DNA from 4 places in the Bradyrhizobium sp. 14AA genome. Region 1 is predicted to be linked to each of the others. Evidence: predicted binding sites of a transcription regulator. Region 1 holds the regulator's gene; each other region holds the start of a gene.

What was found. The regulator PhoB, encoded in region 1, activates phosphate uptake and scavenging genes when phosphate is short. The targets are predictions, from matches to a motif close to TGTCATNNANCTGTCAT.
Region 2: the regulator PhoB is predicted to act here: its motif matches at 2,616-2,632, upstream of RAD15_RS14525 (YdcH family protein).
Region 3: the regulator PhoB is predicted to act here: its motif matches at 1,494-1,510, upstream of ugpB (sn-glycerol-3-phosphate ABC transporter substrate-binding protein UgpB).
Region 4: the regulator PhoB is predicted to act here: its motif matches at 2,052-2,068, upstream of RAD15_RS12960 (UDP-2,3-diacylglucosamine diphosphatase).

The regions. Positions count from the first base shown of each region.
Region 1 covers NZ_JAVAYM010000046.1:4,110-8,863, forward strand. The annotation lists gene RAD15_RS41610 (GcrA family cell cycle regulator) at 1-494, shown strand, start outside; gene phoB (phosphate regulon transcriptional regulator PhoB) at 796-1,503, opposite strand; gene phoU (phosphate signaling complex protein PhoU) at 1,518-2,234, opposite strand; gene pstB (phosphate ABC transporter ATP-binding protein PstB) at 2,246-3,067, opposite strand; gene pstA (phosphate ABC transporter permease PstA) at 3,064-3,909, opposite strand; gene pstC (phosphate ABC transporter permease subunit PstC) at 3,911-4,754, opposite strand, start outside.
Region 2 covers NZ_JAVAYM010000006.1:273,369-278,122, forward strand. The annotation lists gene RAD15_RS14495 (5-(carboxyamino)imidazole ribonucleotide synthase) at 1-149, opposite strand, end outside; gene purE (5-(carboxyamino)imidazole ribonucleotide mutase) at 146-634, opposite strand; gene RAD15_RS14505 (GGDEF domain-containing protein) at 776-1,489, shown strand; gene RAD15_RS14510 (hypothetical protein) at 1,552-1,803, opposite strand; gene RAD15_RS14515 (hypothetical protein) at 1,825-2,046, opposite strand; gene RAD15_RS14520 (YdcH family protein) at 2,181-2,387, opposite strand; gene RAD15_RS14525 (YdcH family protein) at 2,719-2,898, shown strand; gene RAD15_RS14530 (NAD(P)/FAD-dependent oxidoreductase) at 3,073-4,176, opposite strand; gene RAD15_RS14535 (sensor domain-containing protein) at 4,379-4,754, shown strand, end outside.
Region 3 covers NZ_JAVAYM010000004.1:174,423-179,176, reverse strand. The annotation lists gene RAD15_RS10855 (CaiB/BaiF CoA transferase family protein) at 130-1,347, shown strand; gene ugpB (sn-glycerol-3-phosphate ABC transporter substrate-binding protein UgpB) at 1,565-2,881, shown strand; gene ugpA (sn-glycerol-3-phosphate ABC transporter permease UgpA) at 2,931-3,812, shown strand; gene ugpE (sn-glycerol-3-phosphate ABC transporter permease UgpE) at 3,812-4,660, shown strand; gene RAD15_RS10835 (sn-glycerol-3-phosphate import ATP-binding protein UgpC) at 4,667-4,754, shown strand, end outside.
Region 4 covers NZ_JAVAYM010000005.1:278,469-283,222, reverse strand. The annotation lists gene RAD15_RS12970 (threonine/serine dehydratase) at 1-81, opposite strand, end outside; partial or broken gene RAD15_RS12965 (glycosyltransferase family 4 protein) at 145-1,202, opposite strand; gene RAD15_RS12960 (UDP-2,3-diacylglucosamine diphosphatase) at 1,216-2,028, opposite strand; gene thiD (bifunctional hydroxymethylpyrimidine kinase/phosphomethylpyrimidine kinase) at 2,469-3,269, opposite strand; gene RAD15_RS12950 (PAS domain S-box protein) at 3,567-4,754, shown strand, end outside.

The DNA.
Region 1 (4,754 bases):
CCGACGATCGCGTCGAACAGCTTAAAAAGCTCTGGGAGGCCGGACTTTCGGCCAGCCAGATCGCAGCTGAGCTCGGCAATGTGACCCGCAATGCCGTGATCGGCAAGGTGCACAGGCTCGGCCTGTCCGGCCGCGCCAAGAGCCCTTCATCGGCAGCGCCCCGGCCGCGCAAGGCGCGTCCCGCGCAGCACATGATGCGGGTGAGCCGTCCGATCTCGCGCGGCAACACCGCGCTGGCGCAGGCCTTCGAGGTCGAGGTGGAGGCCGAACCGGTCACCTACGACAACGTGGTGCCGATGAGCCAGCGGCTGTCGCTGCTGGAGCTGAACGAGGCGACCTGCCACTGGCCGGTCGGCGATCCCTCGAGCCCAGACTTCTTCTTCTGCGGCGGCAAGGCGCTCTCCGGCCTGCCCTATTGCGCCCAGCACTCGCGCGTCGCCTACCAGCCGGCAGCAGATCGCCGCCGCGCACCGGCGAAGCCGGGACCGCGGTGAGTTAGACGGATTTAGCTGACTGCAACGACGGCAGCCGTCACACGATGACGGCTCAAGACGTCCGATGTCGCCCCGGACAAGCGCGCCTGAAGCGCGCGCAGATCCAGGACCCATAGCCAACGACAGATGTGGTTACGGGGACTCGGAGTTACCTTTTTCGCACAACAACCACGCCCTGTCGTTAGGGGTCCCGGATCTGCTCTTCGCTGCAGACAACGCTGCGCGTTGCCTGCAGCTTCGCTTGTCCGGGACGACGGCTGAGATTATGGCCGCGGCCAAACTCAAGCCTGCGTCCCAACCCTCACACCTGCTCCGCCTTCGCAAAGCGATCATCCAGCGCGTAGCCGGCGCCGCGGACGGTGCGGATCGGGTCCTGCTCGCGGCCGAGATTGAGCAGCTTGCGCAGGCGGCCGATATGGACGTCGACGGTGCGCTCGTCGATGTAGATGTCGCGGCCCCAGACGCTGTCGAGCAGCTGCTCGCGCGAGAACACGCGGCCGGGATGTTCCAGGAAGAACTCCAGGAGGCGATATTCGGTCGGACCGAGATCGATCGGCCGGCCCGAGCGCGCCACGCGGCGCTTGTCGCGGTCGAGCTCGATGTCGCCATAGGCGAGCACGGTGGCGAGCCGCTCGGGGCTGGCCCGCCGCAAGAGCCCCTTCACGCGCGCCAGCAGCTCCGGCACCGAGAATGGCTTGACGATGTAGTCATCGGCGCCGGTCGCAAGACCGCGCACCCGCTCGCTCTCCTCGCCGCGCGCGGTGAGCATGATGATCGGGAGCTGCTTGGTCTCGGGACGGGTCCGCAACCGCCGGCACAGCTCGATGCCGGAGAGCCCCGGCAGCATCCAGTCCAGCACGATCAGATCGGGGATGTGCTCCTTGAGACGAGTGTCGGCGTCATCGCCGCGCATCACCGTCTCGACGTCATAGCCGTCGCCTTCGAGGTTGTAGCGGAGAAGCTCGGTGAGAGCTTCCTCGTCCTCAACCACCATAATGCGTGCGCCCATGGTGTCGTCGCTCCTTAGGTGTTCGGAATCGTCGTGGCGAAGGTCGTCATGTCGCCCTTCGGCCGCTTGTCGGTGATCGCCTGACCCTCGATCATGTAGAACACGGTCTCGGCGATGTTGGTGGCGTGGTCGCCGATCCGCTCGATGTTCTTGGCGCAGAACATCAGATGAATGCAGAACGAGATGTTGCGCGGATCCTCCATCATGTAGGTGAGGAGCTCACGGAACAGCGAGGTGCAGATGGCGTCGACTTCCTCGTCGCCCTTCCACACCGCCATCGCCGCCGGCAGATCGTGCGCGGCATAGGCGTCCAGCACCGACTTGACCTGCTGCTGCACGAGATCGGTCATGTGCTCGAGGCCGCGGAACAGCTTGAGCGGATGGAAGTCCGTCTCCAGCGCCGCGACGCGCTTGCCCATGTTCTTGGCGAGGTCGCCGATCCGCTCGAGGTCGGTCGCAACGCGCATGGCGCCGACGATCTCGCGCAAATCGACCGCCATCGGCTGGCGGCGGGCGATGGTGAGCACGGCGCGCTCCTCGATGCGCTTCTGCAGCGCATCGAGCTCGGCGTCGGTGGTGACGACGCGCTGGCCGAGCGCGACGTCGCGGCGGATCAGCGCGTCGACGGAATCGACGATCATGCGCTCGGCAATGCCGCCCATCTCGGCGACCAGGCGGGTGAGCTCCTGGAGGTCGGTGTCGAAAGCCTTTGCGGTATGTTCAGAACCCATGTCCCGTCTCCTCAGCCGAACCGGCCGGTGATGTAATCCTGCGTGCGCCGGTCGGTCGGCGACGTGAAGATCTTGCTGGTGTCGTCGAACTCGATCAGCTCGCCGAGATACATGAAGGCGGTCTTGTCGGAGACGCGCGCCGCCTGCTGCATGTTGTGGGTGACGATCGCGATCGTGTAGTTCTCCGACAGCTCCTGGATCAGCTCCTCGACCTTGGCGGTCGAGATCGGGTCGAGCGCCGAGCAGGGCTCGTCGAACAGGATCACCTCGGGCCGCACCGCAACGGTGCGGGCAATGCAGAGGCGCTGCTGCTGGCCACCGGAGAGCGACAGGCCGGAGGCGTTGAGCTTGTCCTTGACCTCGTTCCACAGCGCGCCGCCGCGCAGCGCCTTCTCGACGCGGTCGTCCATCTCGGACTTCGAGATCTTCTCGTAGAGACGGATGCCGAAGGCGATGTTCTCGTAGATCGTCATCGGGAACGGCGTCGGCTTCTGGAAGACCATGCCGACGCGCGCGCGCAGCAAATTGAGGTCCAGCCTGGGATCGAGGATGTTGGTCTGGTCGAGCATCAGCTGGCCGGTGACGCGCTGGCCCGGATAGAGATCGTACATCCGGTTGAAGATGCGCAGCAGGGTGGACTTGCCGCAGCCGGACGGGCCGATGAACGCGGTGACGCGGTTGGCGCCGAGCGTCAGGTTGATGTTCTTCAGCGCGTGGTGCTCGCCGTAATAGAAGTTGAGGTTGCGCACCGTCACCTTGGCGGGCGCTTCCGGCAGCGGCTGCTGCAACGCCAGATGCGCGTTCGAACTCACGGATACGGACAGGTCGGTCATTTTGCAGTCCTCTCGGCGCCAAGGATGCGCGCGCCAATGTTCAGGGCAAGCACGGTGATCGTGATCAGCAGCGCGCCGCTCCAGGCGAGCTGCTTCCAGTAGGCGTAGGGGCTCTGGACGAAATTGTTGATGGTCACAGGCAGGTTCGCCATCGTCTTGTTCAGGCCGAGGCTGAAGAACTGGTTCGACAGCGCGGTGAAGAGCAGCGGCGCGGTCTCGCCGGCGACGCGGGCGGTGGCGAGCAGCACGCCGGTAATGAGACCCGACCGGGCGGCACGGTAGGCGATGCGCTTGATCACCAGCGAACGCGGCAGGCCGAGCGCCGAGGCCGCCTCGCGCAGCGCGTTCGGCACCAGCAGCAGCATGTCCTCGGTGGTGCGCAGTACGACCGGGATGACGATGACCGCGAGCGCGAGGGAGCCTGCGATCGCCGAGAAGCCGCGCATCGGCACCACCACCGCGCCGTAGATGAACAGGCCGATGATGATCGAGGGCGCCGAGAGCAGGATGTCGTTGATGAAGCGGATCACCGAGGTCAGCTTGTCGTTGCGGCCGTACTCGGCGAGGTAGGTGCCGGCGAACAGGCCGAGCGGCGCGCCGATGCCGACGCCGATCACCGTCATGATCAGCGAGCCGACGATGGCGTTGCGCAGGCCACCCTCGGTCGAGCCCGGCGGCGGCGTGTCCGCGGCGAAGAGCTCCAGGTTCAGGCCGGCCAGGCCGTTGTAGAGCAGCGTGATCAGGATCAGTGCCAGCCAGGTGACGCCGAAGGCGGCGGCGGCGATGCAGAGCCCGCGGACCACGATGTCCTTGCGGCGGCGGCGTGCGTAAATCGGGTTCATGTTACTTCCCCGCCTTCTTTTCGAGACGCAGCAGCATCAGCCGCGCGCCTGCGAGCACGAAGAACGTCAGCACGAAGAGCAGGAGACCGAGCAGGATCAGGCCGGACTGGTGCAGGCCGTCACTCTCGGCGAACTCGGATGCGATCGCCGCCGAGATCGTGGTGCCCGGGGCGAAGATCGACGAGGAGATGCGGAACGAGTTGCCGATGATGAAGGTCACCGCCATGGTCTCGCCGAGCGCGCGGCCCAGCGCCAGCATGACGCCGCCGATGATGCCGACGCGGGTGTAGGGGATCACCACGCTGCGGACGACTTCCCAGGTGGTGCAGCCGACGCCGTAGGCGGCTTCCTTCAGCACCGGCGGCACCGTCTTGAACACGTCGACCGAGATCGAGGTGATGAAGGGCAGCACCATGATGGCGAGGATCAGCGCGGCGTTGAACAGGCTGAGATAGGACGGGGGCCCCGCGAAGATCGCGCCCAGCACGGGGACGCCGTCGAAGATCTTGATCATGAAGGGCTGGAAGGTGTTGGCCAGGAACGGACCCAACACGAAGAAGCCCCACATGCCGTAAATGATCGAGGGAATGCCGGCGAGCAGCTCGACCGCCATGCCGATCGGGCGGCGCAGCCATTGCGGGCAGAGCTCGGTGAGGAAGATCGCAATGCCGAGACCGACCGGAATGGCGATCAGCATCGCGATGAAGGAGGTGACGAGCGTGCCGTACATCGGCCCGAGCGCGCCGAGCACGGGCGGATCCGCCGACGGCGCCCAGCGCTGCGTCCACAGGAAGGCGAAGCCGTATTCCTTCATCGCCGGGAAGGCCCCGACGATCAGCGACAGG
Region 2 (4,754 bases), on a different contig from region 1:
AAAGCGGGCGAGTCCGGATCGGGCGAGAACACCTGGCAGCGCAGGCCGAGCCGCGCCGCCGCCATCGCCAGCATCCGCCCCAATTGTCCGCCGCCGAGGATTCCGATGGTGTCACCGGGCTTCAGCTTCACCTTCCTGGTGTCGGTCACGCCTGGCCCTCCGGGCGCTCGGCAACCGCTTCGGTCTGCGCCTTGCGCCAGGCGGCAAGGCGATCGGACAGGGCCGGGTCGGACAAGGCCAGCACGGCAGCCGCAAGCAGCGCGGCGTTGATCGCCCCGGCCTTGCCGATGGCGAGAGTGCCGACAGGGATGCCGGCAGGCATCTGGACGATGGAATAGAGCGAATCGACGCCCTTGAGCGTCTTCGATTCGACGGGAACACCGAAGACGGGGAGTTCCGTCAGAGCCGCCGCCATGCCGGGCAGATGGGCTGCGCCGCCGGCTCCGGCGATGATGACCTTGTAACCCGTGGCCTTGGCGCCCTTGGCGAAGGCAAACAGGCGGTCGGGGGTGCGGTGGGCCGAGACGATGCGGGTGTCGGCGGCAACGCCGAGTGCGGCAAGGGTATCGGCGGCATGCCGCATCGTGTCCCAGTCCGACTGGCTTCCCATGATGATGGCGATCGGCGCGGTCATGACGTCAATTGTGCCCGGAAAACAGAAAGATAGGCCAGATTAACGGTTCCGGCCGGCGGCTCGCAAGGCGGTGGCAAGGAGAAGGGAATGCACTATCCTGTCTTGGTGAATCCCCGCAAGCCTTCATTGAGCAGGATGCCCATGAAGAAACCAAAAAGGGCGGGCGCTGCGAAGGCCAAAAAGGGCCGAAAGACCAGTGCCGGCCGATCCAAAGCCGCTCCCAAGCGCTTGGCCAAGCGTCCGGCCATGCCGGCGCTTCGCGTCGCGTCGGCTGCCGACGACACCAAGGCAACCCTCCGCGGCTTGCGGACCAAGCTGAAGCAGGCCGAGCGGCGGGTCGCGGAACTGGAGGCGGCCGCCGACACCGATTTCCTGCTCGAGATTCCGAACCGGCGCGGTTTCGAGCGCGAGCTGGCGCGCGCCATTGCCTACATGAAGCGCTACCGCGCCACCGGCGCGCTGATCGTGCTCGACGTCGACCGGCTGAAGCCGATCAACGATACCTTCGGCCATGCCGCCGGCGACGAGGTGCTCAAGGCGATTGCCGGCACGCTGACGCGGCAGGTTCGCGCCTCTGACGTCGTCGGCCGGCTCGGCGGCGATGAGTTCGCGCTGCTGCTCTGGAATCTCAGCGAGACCGACGCCAAGGCGAAGGCATCGGCCTTCGAGCAGGCGATCGACGAATTGTCTTTTGTCTTTCGCGGCCAGCATGTGAGCGCGGGCGCTTCCGCCGGCGTCGCGCTGCTGGGGGCGCAGTCCGACGCAGGCCGCGCCCTGGAGGAGGCGGATGCCGCCATGTATGTGCGCAAGGCCCACCGGCGGCACGAGCCGCAGATCAGGCTGGTCGGCAGCTAGAGCATGATCCGGAAAAGTGTGCAGCGGTTTTCCGAAAAGATCATGCTCAAACAACAACCCCCTTACAGCGTGGCCAGATCTTCCGGCACGTTGCCGAATTTACGCAGCAGCGTGGCGTCGCCGAATTCGCCGGTCATGGGATCGCCGCTGCGGCTGAATGCGACCGCGCCGATGTGGCCGGCACCGTGCGACAAGATCTCGGCGCGCCGCAACGCGGCCGTCGAGCTCTGGCATTCCTCGGCGGCGCCCGCGACCGGCGATCCGTCGGCATCGATCAGAAAGGGCATTGCAACGTAATAGGTCACATCCGACATGGCGTTGCTCCAATGTTGAAACTAAGCGGCGCTGCTGCTCTTGCCCCGCATCTTGCTGCGCGGTGTCTCCGGAATGCAGCCGGCGGAGATCGCGGCCTGCAACTCTTCCAGCTCGGCTTCCAGATATTCGTTGGCCATGATCAGCGCCTTGATGGTGCTGCGCAGATTGCCGTCGCACATCGCGATCGCCTGATCGCAGGCCTGTTCATAATGACTGTTGTCGAGAAGGGCGGTTGCCGACATCTGCGTTGTCCTCGTGCCTTGCGCTTGGGCGTTTCCTGGGGGCGTTGGGGTGTCTAAATGTTCCTATTTTGTTCTTTTCGAGTCAAGCGGATTCGCTTGGGCTTCAGGCCGCCGCGAAAAGCCGCGCTCGCGGATCAGGCGATGATGTCGGGCGTGATCTGGTCTTCGATGAACGCGATGCGGTCGCGCAACAACAGCTTGCGTTTCTTCAACCGCTGTAACCGCAACAGGTCGGGGGCGGGCGATTGATGCAGTGCATCGATCGCCGCATCGAGATCTCGGTGTTCCTGCTGCAACCGGGTGAGCTCGGCTTCGAGCTCACGCTCGTCTTCATTGGTCATGTCTGCGGTGGCCGAAAACCGATAGGCGTGAAATTAAGGCTGTGGATGCCCTGTGGAAATTATCGTCCTTGCGCAGCGTGATCGCAAGCGATCTGCGACCGCCGTCCGCCGATCTCCCGCAAGATATTTTCTTGCGAGCCGCTGCGGTGATGCGCAAGTGCATTGATATCATGGATTCTTCCTGCGCGGTTCCATTACTCACGCTTCATTACATATGAATTTTCAAAAATGACGCTGCGACGACGGATACCCATCGACAGAACGAATCGGTGATGTAGACTTCGTCGTCCGGATCGAATCCTGAGGTTCACCCCTACCGAGGAGGTTTCGAATGACAATTCAGGCACATCTGGTTGAATTGGAGCGGAAGCACAAACTTCTCGAAAACGAATTGCACGAAGCTCTCGTGCACCTTTCAACAGACGACCTGCAAATTGTTGAGTTGAAGCGCCGGAAGTTGATGGTCAAGGACCAGATCGAGCGTCTGAAGCACGGCAACACGCTCCACTAGTAACCCCCGTAACAGCGTAGAGTTGATCGCACCCTTTCAGCAGGGATGAGAGCCTTTGCGCTCATTCCCTGCTGCAAGGCGCGAAGCCGTGCGAAGATATTTGCGCGGCGCCTGGATGCTTGTTTGGACGCGTTTTCTTGACGCGAACCGGTATCCACTTCGCTCGAAAACGCTCTAGATTTCTGCGAGCTCGGCGACGTGGTCCGCGATCGCGAGCGAGGACGTCAGTCCCGGCGATTCGATGCCGAACAGGTTGATCAAACCTGCGACGCCATGATCGCGCGGGCCCTGCATCAAGAAATCCTGCGTGGCGACGGCCGGCGGCACGATCTTCGGGCGGATGCCCGAATAGCTCGGCATCAACGCGCCGTCAGGCAGCGTCGGCCAGTATTTGCGGATCGCGGGGTAGAATCGCTCTGCGCGTGACGGGTCGACCTCGTAATCGATCGTCTCGATCCACTCGACGTCGGGGCCGAAACGCGCCTGTCCCGCCATGTCCAGCGTCAAATGCACGCCTAACCCACCGGGTTCGGGCACCGGATAGATCAGGCGCGAGAACGGCGCCCTGGCATTGCAGCTGAAGTAGTTTCCCTTGGCGAGATAGGCCGGCGGAATGCGGTCCAGCGGCATGCCGTCGATATTGCGCGCCACTGTCGTTGCCGAGAGACCCGCGGCGTTGACGAGCAGGCTGCATTGCAGCGTCATCGGCGCTTCACCGCCGGCCTCGATCTCGATGATTCCGGCGGTTGCCTTGGCGCGGATCAGCGGGGTGTGAAATGCGAAGGCCGCACCGGCTTCCTCGGCTTCACCACGCAGCGAGAGCATGTAGGCGTGGCTGTCGATGATGCCGGTCGACGGCGACAGCAGCGCGGCGTCGCAGGCGAGCGCCGGCTCCAGCGCGCGTGCCGCCTCGCCCGCGAGCAGCTGCATGTCGAGCACGCCATTCGCCTCGGCATGCGCCTTGATCGATTGCAGCTTCTCGGTCTCTTTCGGGTTGGTCGCGACGATCAGCTTGCCGCAATTCCTGTGCGGGATGCCGCGCTCGGCACAATAGCGGTAGAGCGCGTGCTTGCCGTCGACGCACATGCGCGCCATCCAGCTGCCGGCGCGGTAGTAGATGCCGGCATGGATCACCTCGCTGTTGCGCGAGGAAGTGATGGTGCCGATCGCCTCGGCCTCCTCGAGCACGATGACCTCACGCCCGGCCCGGGCGAGCTTTCGAGCCACCGCGAGCCCGACCACGCCGGCTCCGATGACGACACAGTCGACCCTATCCATGGTTGTGCAGGAGGTCCGCTGGAAGCACCGGTGGCGTCAGGCCTGGAAGCGACGGCGCGGGGCCATTTTCCGTTAAGGAAGCATTTATCATGTCAGGGCAATTGCCGTATTTCACGTCAGATTTTTCTGTTGCGCGTACAGGCGTTTACCCGATCCAAACCCGTGAAGCCAGACAATCCGACGTTGAAATCGCGGGTGGCTGATGGCTGAGAAGAACTGGCACGTGGGCAGCACGCTACCGATTGCTGTGCAGGCCGTCGTGTGCCTGGCCGGCGCGGTCGCGCCTGCGCGTGCCGTTGCGCTGTCGGATAGCCTCGCCCCTCCGAGCTATCTCGACAAGATCGATCCCAACGTGGTCTGGGAAGCCCTGATCGCGGGCGTCGTCGTCTGCGCGTTCCTCGTCGCGATCGCCCTGTGGATTCATTCCTCGCTGCGCCGGACCAGGCGTTTGCAATTGCGGCGCAATGCCTTCGTCTCCTCCGCCATGAACAATCTCAACCAGGGCGTGGTGATGACGGATGCGCAGCGGCGCATCATCTTCTGCAACGACCGCTATCTCGATATCTACGGCCTGATGC
Region 3 (4,754 bases), on a different contig from region 1:
CTTCCGTTGATTTCCCACATCGCGGGATTGCGCAGCGGCGGCGCATGCGGCCCTACGCGGCAGGCCATTGCTGGCCCAAAAAAACCTCGCTAGGCCTGTGACCAAACATCGACACAGGGAAGCGAAGGCATGACTGAAGCGGCCAGTTCTGGAGCAGCAACCGGCGCAATGAGCGGACTGCGCGTCATCGATCTCACGCGCGTGCTTGGCGGTCCCTACTGCACCCAGATCCTCGCCGACCACGGCGCCGACGTGATCAAGGTCGAGCCGCCGGCAGGCGACGAGGTTCGCGAATGGGGCCCTCCCTTCCACGAGGAAGACGCGGCCTATTTCGTCGGCATCAACCGCAACAAGCGCTCGATCGGCCTCGACCTCGCCTCCGAAGGCGGCCGCGTCGTGCTGCTCAAGATGCTGGAGACCGCCGACGTCCTGATCGAGAATTTCAAGCCGGGCACGCTGGAAAAATGGGGCATCGGCAACGATGTGCTCAGCACAAAATTTCCGCGGCTCGTGCATTGCCGGATCTGCGGCTTCGGCGCCGACGGTCCGCGCGGCGGCAATCCCGGCTATGACGCCATCATCCAGGCCATGACCGGCATGATCGCCGCGACCGGCTCGCCGGAGAGCGGCCCGATGCGGATCGGCGTGCCGCTGGTCGACATCACCACCGGACTCTATGCGGCGATCGGCATCCTGATGGCGTTGTCGGAGCGGCAGCGCTCCGGCCAGGGCCAGTTCCTGGAGACGACGCTGTACGAGACCGGCCTTGCCATCATGCATCCGCACACCGCGAATTATTTCATGCATGGCAAGCCGCCGTCGCTCACCGGCAACGAGCACCCCAACCTCGTGCCCTACGCGATCTTCCCGACCAAGACCGACAACATCTTCATCGGCGTCGGCAATGACGGCACCTTCCGCAAGCTCGCCAAGGAGATCGGCAAGCCCGAGCTCGGCACCGATTCACGTTTCGCCCGCAACAAGGACCGCATCGCCAACCGCGAGGCGCTGCGCGCGGAGCTTGCCGCCGTGTTCAGCCAGCACGAGGCCGAGCCGCTGTGCAACCGCCTGCTCGCGGCAGGCCTGCCCGCTGGCCCCGTGCAGAAGATCGACCAGGCGCTGACCAATCCACACACCATCGCCCGCGGCGATGTCATCGAGAAGGACTGGTACAAGGGCGTGGCGTCGCCGATCCGGCTCGACCGCAGCAAGCCGAGCCTGCGGCGCCTGCCGCCGAAATTCAGCCAGCACGCCCAGGAGGTGCTGGGCGAGTTCGGATATTCCAAGACCGAGATCGACGCGATGGTCGAAAAGGGCACGGTCTGCGGCCCCGAGCGCAAGCGCTAGGGCCCGACCTCCTCACCCAAGTAATGCCGCACTGCGGCGCGCCCACGCATGTGCAGTGCGAACGGATACGGCTGTCCACGCCGCATTCGCCTATTTGACGACTTCCCTTTTGCAGCGCTTGCCGCTTTCGTTTCGGCCGCTTACACAGTCATGTGAACGTCATATGGCGCTGCTAGCGCAAGCGCTTCTTTATTGACGGGCAAGGGAGGTTTTCTTGATGGCTCTTCGACATTTTGGGGCGGCAGCCGCATTCGCAATCACGGTCGGCTTGTCGGCCTCGCCGGCCCTGGCCGCGACCGAGATCCAGTGGTGGCACGCGATGACCGGCGCCAACAACGACGTCATCGTCAAGCTCGCCACCGACTTCAACGCGTCGCAGAGCGACTACAAGGTGATCCCGACCTACAAGGGCAACTACCCCGACACGATGAACGCCGGCATCGCGGCGTTCCGCGCCGGCAACGCCCCGCACATCATGCAGGTGTTCGAAGTCGGCACCGCCACCATGATGGCCGCGACCGGCGCCGTGAAACCGGTCTACAAGCTGATGGCCGAGGCCGGCGAGAAGTTCGATCCCAAGATCTACCTGCCCGCCATCACCGGCTACTACTCGACCTCGAAGGGCGAGATGCTGTCCTTCCCCTTCAACTCGTCGTCCACGGTCATGTGGATCAATCTCGACGAGCTGAAGAAAGCCAATGTCGAGATCCCCAAGACCTGGCCCGAAGTGTTCGAGGCCGGCAAGAAGCTGAAGGCGGCCGGTCACGATACCTGCGGCTTCTCCGGCTCCTGGATCACCTGGGTCAATCTCGAGCAGCTCTCCGCCTGGCACAACGTGCCGCTCGCCAGCAAGGCCAACGGTCTCGACGGCTTCGACACCGTGCTCGAATTCAACGGACCGCTCCAGGTCAAGCATCTCGAAAACCTGGTCGAGCTCCAGAAGACCAAGGTCTACGACTATGCCGGCCGCACCAACACCGGCGAAGGCCGCTTCACGTCGGGCGAATGTCCGATCTACCTGACCTCGTCGGCCTTCTTCGGCAACGTCAAGGCGCAGGCCAAGTTCGCCTTCACCGCCGTGCCGATGCCCTATTATCCCGACGCCAAGGGCGCGCCGCAGAACTCGATCATCGGCGGCGCTTCGCTCTGGGTCATGGGCGGCAAGTCGGCCGACGAATACAAGGGCATCGCGAAATTCCTGACGTTCCTCTCCGACACCGATCGCCAGGTCTACATCCACAAGGCCTCGGGCTATCTGCCGATCACCAAGGCGGCCTACGCCAAGGCAAAGGAAGAAGGCTTCTACAAGGATCAGCCCTATCTCGAGACGCCGCTGATCGAGCTGACCAACAAGGAGCCGACCGACAATTCCCGCGGTCTGCGTCTCGGCAACATGGTTCAGCTCCGCGACGTCTGGTCGGAAGAGATCGAGCAGGCGCTGGCCGGCAAGAAGACCGCCAAGCAGGCGCTTGATGCCGCGGTCGAACGCGGCAACACGATGCTGCGTCAGTTCGAAAAGACCGCCGTCAAGTGAGGCATTGAAGCGGCAGGCCGCGACGCGGCCTGCCGCTTCTGCTGATATCATGCAAAAGCAAGCCATTTTCCAGTCGAAGCTATTGCCCTACGCGCTGGTTGCGCCGCAGCTCGCGATCGTCCTGATTTTCTTCTACTGGCCGGCCTTGCAGGCCGTGATCCAGTCCTTCCTGCTCCAGGACGCCTTCGGCCTCTCGTCGACCTTCGTCTGGTTCGACAATTACATCGAGCTGTTCAAAGACCCCGCCTATTTCGAAGCGATCGTCCGGACCTTCTTCTTCTCGTTCGCCATCGCGGTCTCGTCGCTGTCGTTTGCGCTGCTGCTTGCCGTCATGGCCGACAAGCCGCTGCGCGGCTCGATGCTCTACCGCACGCTGCTGATCTGGCCCTATGCGGTGGCGCCGCCCGTCGTCGGCGTGCTCTGGATCTTCATGCTGCACCCCTCGCTCGGCGTACTCTCGCGCTATCTGCGCGGCCTGGGCGTCGACTGGAATCCGCTGCTCGACGGCAACCAGGCCGCCGGCCTGATCATCCTCGCCGCCGCCTGGAAGCAGATCTCCTACAATTTCCTGTTCTTCCTCGCCGGCCTGCAGGCGATCCCGAGGAGCGTGTTCGAGGCCGCCGCGATCGACGGCGCGCGTCCGATGCGGCGGTTCTGGACCGTGACCTTCCCGCTGCTGTCGCCGACGATCTTCTTCCTGCTGGTCGTCAACATCGTCTACGCCTTCTTCGACACGTTCGGCATCATCGACACCATGACCCGCGGCGGTCCCGGCACGTCGACCGTGACGCTGGTCTACAAGGTCTATTCCGACGGCCTGCTCGGCGGCAATCTCGGCAGCTCCGCGGCGCAATCGGTGATCCTGATGATCATGGTCATCGTGCTGACGGGAATCCAGTTCCGCTTCGTCGAACGCAAGGTGACCTACTGATGGTCGAGGAAGAGGGCTTCAGGCGCTACATCGCTCACGTCATCCTCTGGATCGGGATCGCGATCGTCGCGTTCCCGGTCTACATCGCGTTCGTCGCCTCGACCCAGGACAACGCGCTGATCGCCAACGGGCAGATGTCGCTGCTGCCGGGCGGCCATTTCTTCGAGGTCTACTACCAGACCATCTTCGTCGGCACGAGCGGCTCGACCCGCGAGCCCGTCGGCAACATGATGCTGAACTCGCTGGTGATGGCGCTGGCGATCGCGATCGGCAAGATCGCGATCTCGATCATCTCGGCTTATGCGATCGTGTATTTCCGCTTTCCGTTCCGGATGCCGATCTTCTGGATCATCTTCATCACCTTGATGCTGCCGGTCGAGGTCCGCATCTATCCGACCTACAAGATCGTCGCCGACCTGCACATGCTCGACAGCTATGCCGGCCTGTCGCTGCCGTTGATCGCCTCGGCCACCGCGACGCTGCTGTTCCGCCAGTTCTTCATGACCGTGCCGGACGAGCTGCTGGAAGCCTCGCGCATCGACGGCGCAGGCCCCCTGCGCTTCTTCTGGGATACGCTCTTGCCGCTGTCGCGCACCAACATGGCGGCGCTGTTCGTGATCCTCTTCATCCTCGGCTGGAATCAATATCTCTGGCCGCTGCTCATCACCACCCGCGACGACATGCAGACCATCCAGGTCGGCATCCGCAAGATGATCACCACCACCGACGCGCTGACCGAATGGCCGATCGTGATGGCGACCGCCGTGCTGGCCATGCTGCCGCCGGTGTTCGTCGTCGTCGTCATGCAGAAATTGTTCGTGCGCGGTCTGGTCGAGACGGAAAAGTGAGTTTTCATGGCTAACGTCACCCTGCGCAACGTCCGCAAGACCTACACGGGCGGCTTCGAGGCCATCAAGGGCGTCAACGTCGATGTCGCCGACG
Region 4 (4,754 bases), on a different contig from region 1:
GGTGCGGATGGCGTAGGGCGCGATTACGCGCGCTGCGGCATCGATGTCGGCAGGGCCGATCGGGAGGAGCTGTTCGGTCATGGCGGAATGTTATCGCGGCCGATGAGGCCCGGGCAAGACACCTCCGCGAGAGGATTTTGCCTCTCAGGCGACGAAGCGCGGCTGTTCCGCGCCGGTCCGGCCGGGCAGCACGGCCCCAACCGCCTGGATACTGTCCACGAACGCCCGGGCCGAGGCTTCCCGGTGTAATTGGCGGCGAACGCGACGCAGTCCTGCCGGGAGACGCCGAGCGCGGCGAAGCAGGCGTTGCGCAGGTCGTGATCGAGGGCGCCGACCGGGGCATCGCCGATCACGTCGCGGGGTCCCTTCACCGGGAAGGCGGCCACCGGCAGGCCGCTCGCGAGCGCTTCCAGCAGGACCAGGCCGAACGTGTCGGTCTTGCTGGGGAATACGAACACGTCGGCGGCCGCATAGATTTCCGCCAGCGCATCGCCGTGCTTCTCGCCGAGGAAGATCGCATCGGGATAGGCTTCTTCGAGCGAGGCACGCGCCGGGCCGTCGCCGACGATGACCTTGGTGCCGGGCAGATCGAGGTCGAGGAACGCCTCGAGATTCTTCTCCACCGCGACCCGGCCGACCGACAGGAACACCGGCGCCGGCAGGCAGAGGTCGATGGCGCGGGGATGAAACAGCTGGGTGTCGACGCCGCGCGGCCACAGCACCACGTTGTCAAAGCCGCGTTCGCCGAGCTCGCGGGCGAGCGCAGGCGTTGCCGCCATCACGGCGCGGCTGGGCGCATGGAAGCGGCGCAGCGCCCGCCAGATCAGCGAGCCCGGAACCGGCACGCGGGCGCGGACATATTCGGGAAAGCGGGTGTGGAAGCTGGTCGTGAACGGCAGCTTGCGCTGGCGGCAGTAGCGGCGGACCATCAGGCCGATCGGCCCTTCGGTCGCGATGTGGATGCTGTCCGGGCGCGCATCCTCGATCAGCTTCGCGATTCTGGCGGGACGCGGCATCGCCAGCCGCACGTCGCGATAGCTTGGCATCGCGAAGGTGCGGAACGATTGCGGCGTCAGGAACGTGAACGTGACGCCAAGACCTTCGACGCGAAGCGTCTCGGCGGCGTCAGCGAGCTTGGTCAGCGTCCGAACCACACCGTTGACTTGCGGGTGCCAGGCGTCGGTCGCGACCAGGATGCGCATCATTCAGCTCTCGTCATGCAGCTCGTGCTGCGACCTGCGGAACTTCCGCCGGCTTCTGCAAATGGTCCGCCCAGGTGATGATCTCGAAATGGCCGTCGTCGTGTTCGACCAGCGCGGTACAGCTCTCGACCCAGTCGCCGCAATTCATGTAGCGGATGCCGGCCTCGTCGCGGATCACCGCGTAGTGGATGTGGCCGCAGATCACGCCGTCGGCGTCGTGGCGCCGCGCCTCGGCGGCGAGCGCCTGCTCGAACGCGCCGATATAGTTGACGGCGTTCTTGACCTTCTGCTTGGCCCATTGCGACAGCGACCAATAGGGCACCTTGAACATGCGCCGGAAGAAGTTGACGAAGCGATTCATCTGGATCGCGAAGTCGTAGGCCTTGTCGCCGAGATGGGCGAGCCAGCGCGCGTTCTGCACCACGAGATCGAAGATGTCGCCGTGGATGACGAGATAACGCTTGCCGTCCACGCCGGTGTGGACGGTGTTCTCGACGACGTCGATGCCGCCGAAATGCGTGCCGTAATAATTGCGCAGGAACTCGTCGTGATTGCCGGGGATGTAGATGACCTTGGCGCCCTTGCGCGCCTTGCGCAAAAGCTTCTGGACGAGGTCGTTATGCGACTGCGGCCAGTGCCAGCTCGACTTCAACGCCCAGCCGTCGACGATGTCGCCGACGAGGTAGATCGTGTCGGCATCATGGTAACGCAGGAAGTCGAGCAGAAGGTCGGCTTGAGAACCGCGGGCTCCGAGATGAACGTCGGAGATGAACAACGTGCGAAAGCGCCGCTCGGGGCTCTCGTCACTCACATCGTAACTTCCCATGCGCCAGCCTGTAACAATGTCCCGTGACAGGGGGATGACCAATTGAACCTTTGAGGCACCTTCAAATACGAATCACGCCTTGCCTCGCCCTCCCTGCGAATATCAGTCGCATGCGACAATCAGGCGACATGGCACGGCAGCGGCTACCGGAACCGCGGAACGGCAACGAGGATGATGAAATTTGCCCCGGTCGGCTCTTACCCTCCCCTGGAGGGGGACGGTCGATCGCGCGCAGCGCGAGCGGGGTGGGGTGATCTCTCAACACGGGCACTGTTGGTTGCGGAGAGACCGTCACCCCACCCCGTCTCACATTTTCGCTGCGCTCAATGTGAGCCGACCCTCCCCCTCCAGGGGAGGGTGAAACGGGCCGCCGCACGGACTGTCCTGAACGGAAAAACGGCAGCGGTTCTGCGCACCGCTGGTGCACACTCCCGGCAGCGTCAGTAAAACCTGTGGAAATGGTGGATCGGCCCGTGGCCGTGACCGACGCTGAAACGGTCGGCGGCTGCGATCGCGGCGCTGATCCAGGCCTTGGCATTGCGCACGGCCGGCTCGAGAGCTTCGCCCCTGGCGAGCCCGGCCGCGACCGCCGAGGACAGCGAGCAGCCGGTGCCATGGGTGTTGCGCGTGGCAATGCGCGGCGCGGCAAGCGCAATCGTTTTCCGGGCATCAACGAGATAGTCGATGCTCTCGGCGCCCTCGCCGTGCCCGCCCTTGATCAGGACCGCGCGGCAGCCCAGCGCCAGCAGCCGGCGCCCCTGGCTTTCGATCTCGGCCTCGCTTGCCGCGACCGGCTCGCCGAGCAGCGCCGCGGCCTCCGGCAGGTTCGGCGTGATCACCGAGGCCAGCGGCATCAGCCTGATGCGCAGAGCATCGACGGCCTCGGACGCCAGCAGGCGATCGCCCGATGTCGCCACCATCACGGGATCGAGCACCACATGCCCCGGCTTCCAGCGCGACAGCGCGGCCGCAATCGCATCGATGCTGGCAGCCTGCGCCACCATGCCGATCTTCACCGCGCCGATGTCGAGGTCGGAGAACACGGAGTCGATCTGCGCGGTGACGAACTCGGCGGGCACCGCGTGAATGCCGGTGACGCCCCTGGTGTTCTGCGCCGTCAGCGCCGTGATGGCAGAGGCGCCATAGACGCCGAGCGCGGCAAAGGTCTTGAGGTCGGCCTGGATGCCGGCGCCGCCACTCGAATCCGAGCCGGCGATGGTGAGTGCGACCGGGGTCGTCATCGCGGGATACATCTGGTTGATACGGACACCGCCATAGCCTGTCCTACATCGCCTGTCCTAGCGCGACCGTGGAACGCCAGCAAGCGCTGGCGGGGGTGATTCGCGACGGGGGCAGGCCTTTGCGAATCAAGTGAACGCGATCGGGCGCGGCATGGGCCTGCAAAACGGAGTCTTGCCATAGCCTTGAGGCTGCCCCTTGGCGTTCACACCGATGAGTGCGAGTCTAGGCGGTGGAATCGTCCAGCGACACCAATGTTGCGGGCCGGCCCCGGCCCGCACGTCCCCCGGGGTGGAACCATGTGGGCCTTTTTCGAACGTCTCCTCGACTCGTCGATGCTTTCGCCGCACGGCATCTGCCTGTTGTGGGAGCCCGAGCTGATCTGGCTTCACGTCGTCTCCGACGCCTGCATCGCCGTCGCCTATTTCTCGATCCCGTTTGCCCTCGCCATCCTCGTCACCAAGCGGCGCGATCTCAAGTTCGGCTGGGTCTACTGGGCGTTCGCGATCTTCATCATGGCGTGCGGTCTCACCCATGTGCTGTCGATCTACACCCTCTGGGTTCCGGTCTATGGCATCGAGGGCATCGTCAAGGCGATGACCGCGGTCGCTTCCGTGGTCACGGCCGGCGCGCTCTGGCCGCTGCTGCCGAAGATCCTGGCGATTCCCTCCCCGTTCGAGCTCCGGCAGGTCCAGGCCGCGCTCGAGGAAGAGGAAATCAAGAGCCGGGACGCGACGCTGCTGCTCCAGCAGGTAAGCGACGCACAGCGCGCAATGCGCGAGAGCGTGACGCGCCTCACCGCAATCGTCGAGACCGCGGTCGATGGGGTCATGCTGTTCGATGCGCAGGACCGCATCCTGCTGTTCAATCCGGCCTGCGAGCGATTGTTCGGCTACCGCGCCGACGAGGTGATGAACCGGAGCGTCAGGATGCTGATGCCCGAGGCGGGCGCCGTGCGCGACGGCCACGCAGGACATTTCGCGACCGCCGGCGAGGCCATCGGCCTGCGCAAGGACGGATCGACCTTTGCGATGGACGTGTCGGTCGGCAAGGCGCGGCAGGATGGCGAACTGATCTTCGTCGGCATCGTCCACGACCTGACCATGCGCAAGCTGACCGAGCAGCAGCTGCAGCAGGCGCAGAAGATGGAGACGGTCGGCCAGCTCTCCGGCGGAATCGCCCATGACTTCAACAATCTGCTGACGGTCATCATCGGCAACGCCGAGCATCTGAGCGAGCAGCTCAAGGCCAGGCCCGACCTGCGGCGGTTCTCCGAGGATATTTGCCTCTCGGGCGAACGGGGCGCTGAGCTGACGCAGCGACTGCTCGCATTCAGCCGCCGCCAGCTGCTGCAGCCTCAGACGATCGATTGCCGCGGCCTGCTGGAGTCCATGTTCAAGCTGCTCAAGCGCACCTTGCGCGAAAACATCGAGATCCGGACGACCTCCGGGCCCGGCACGATCATGGCCTTTGCGGACCGCGCCCAG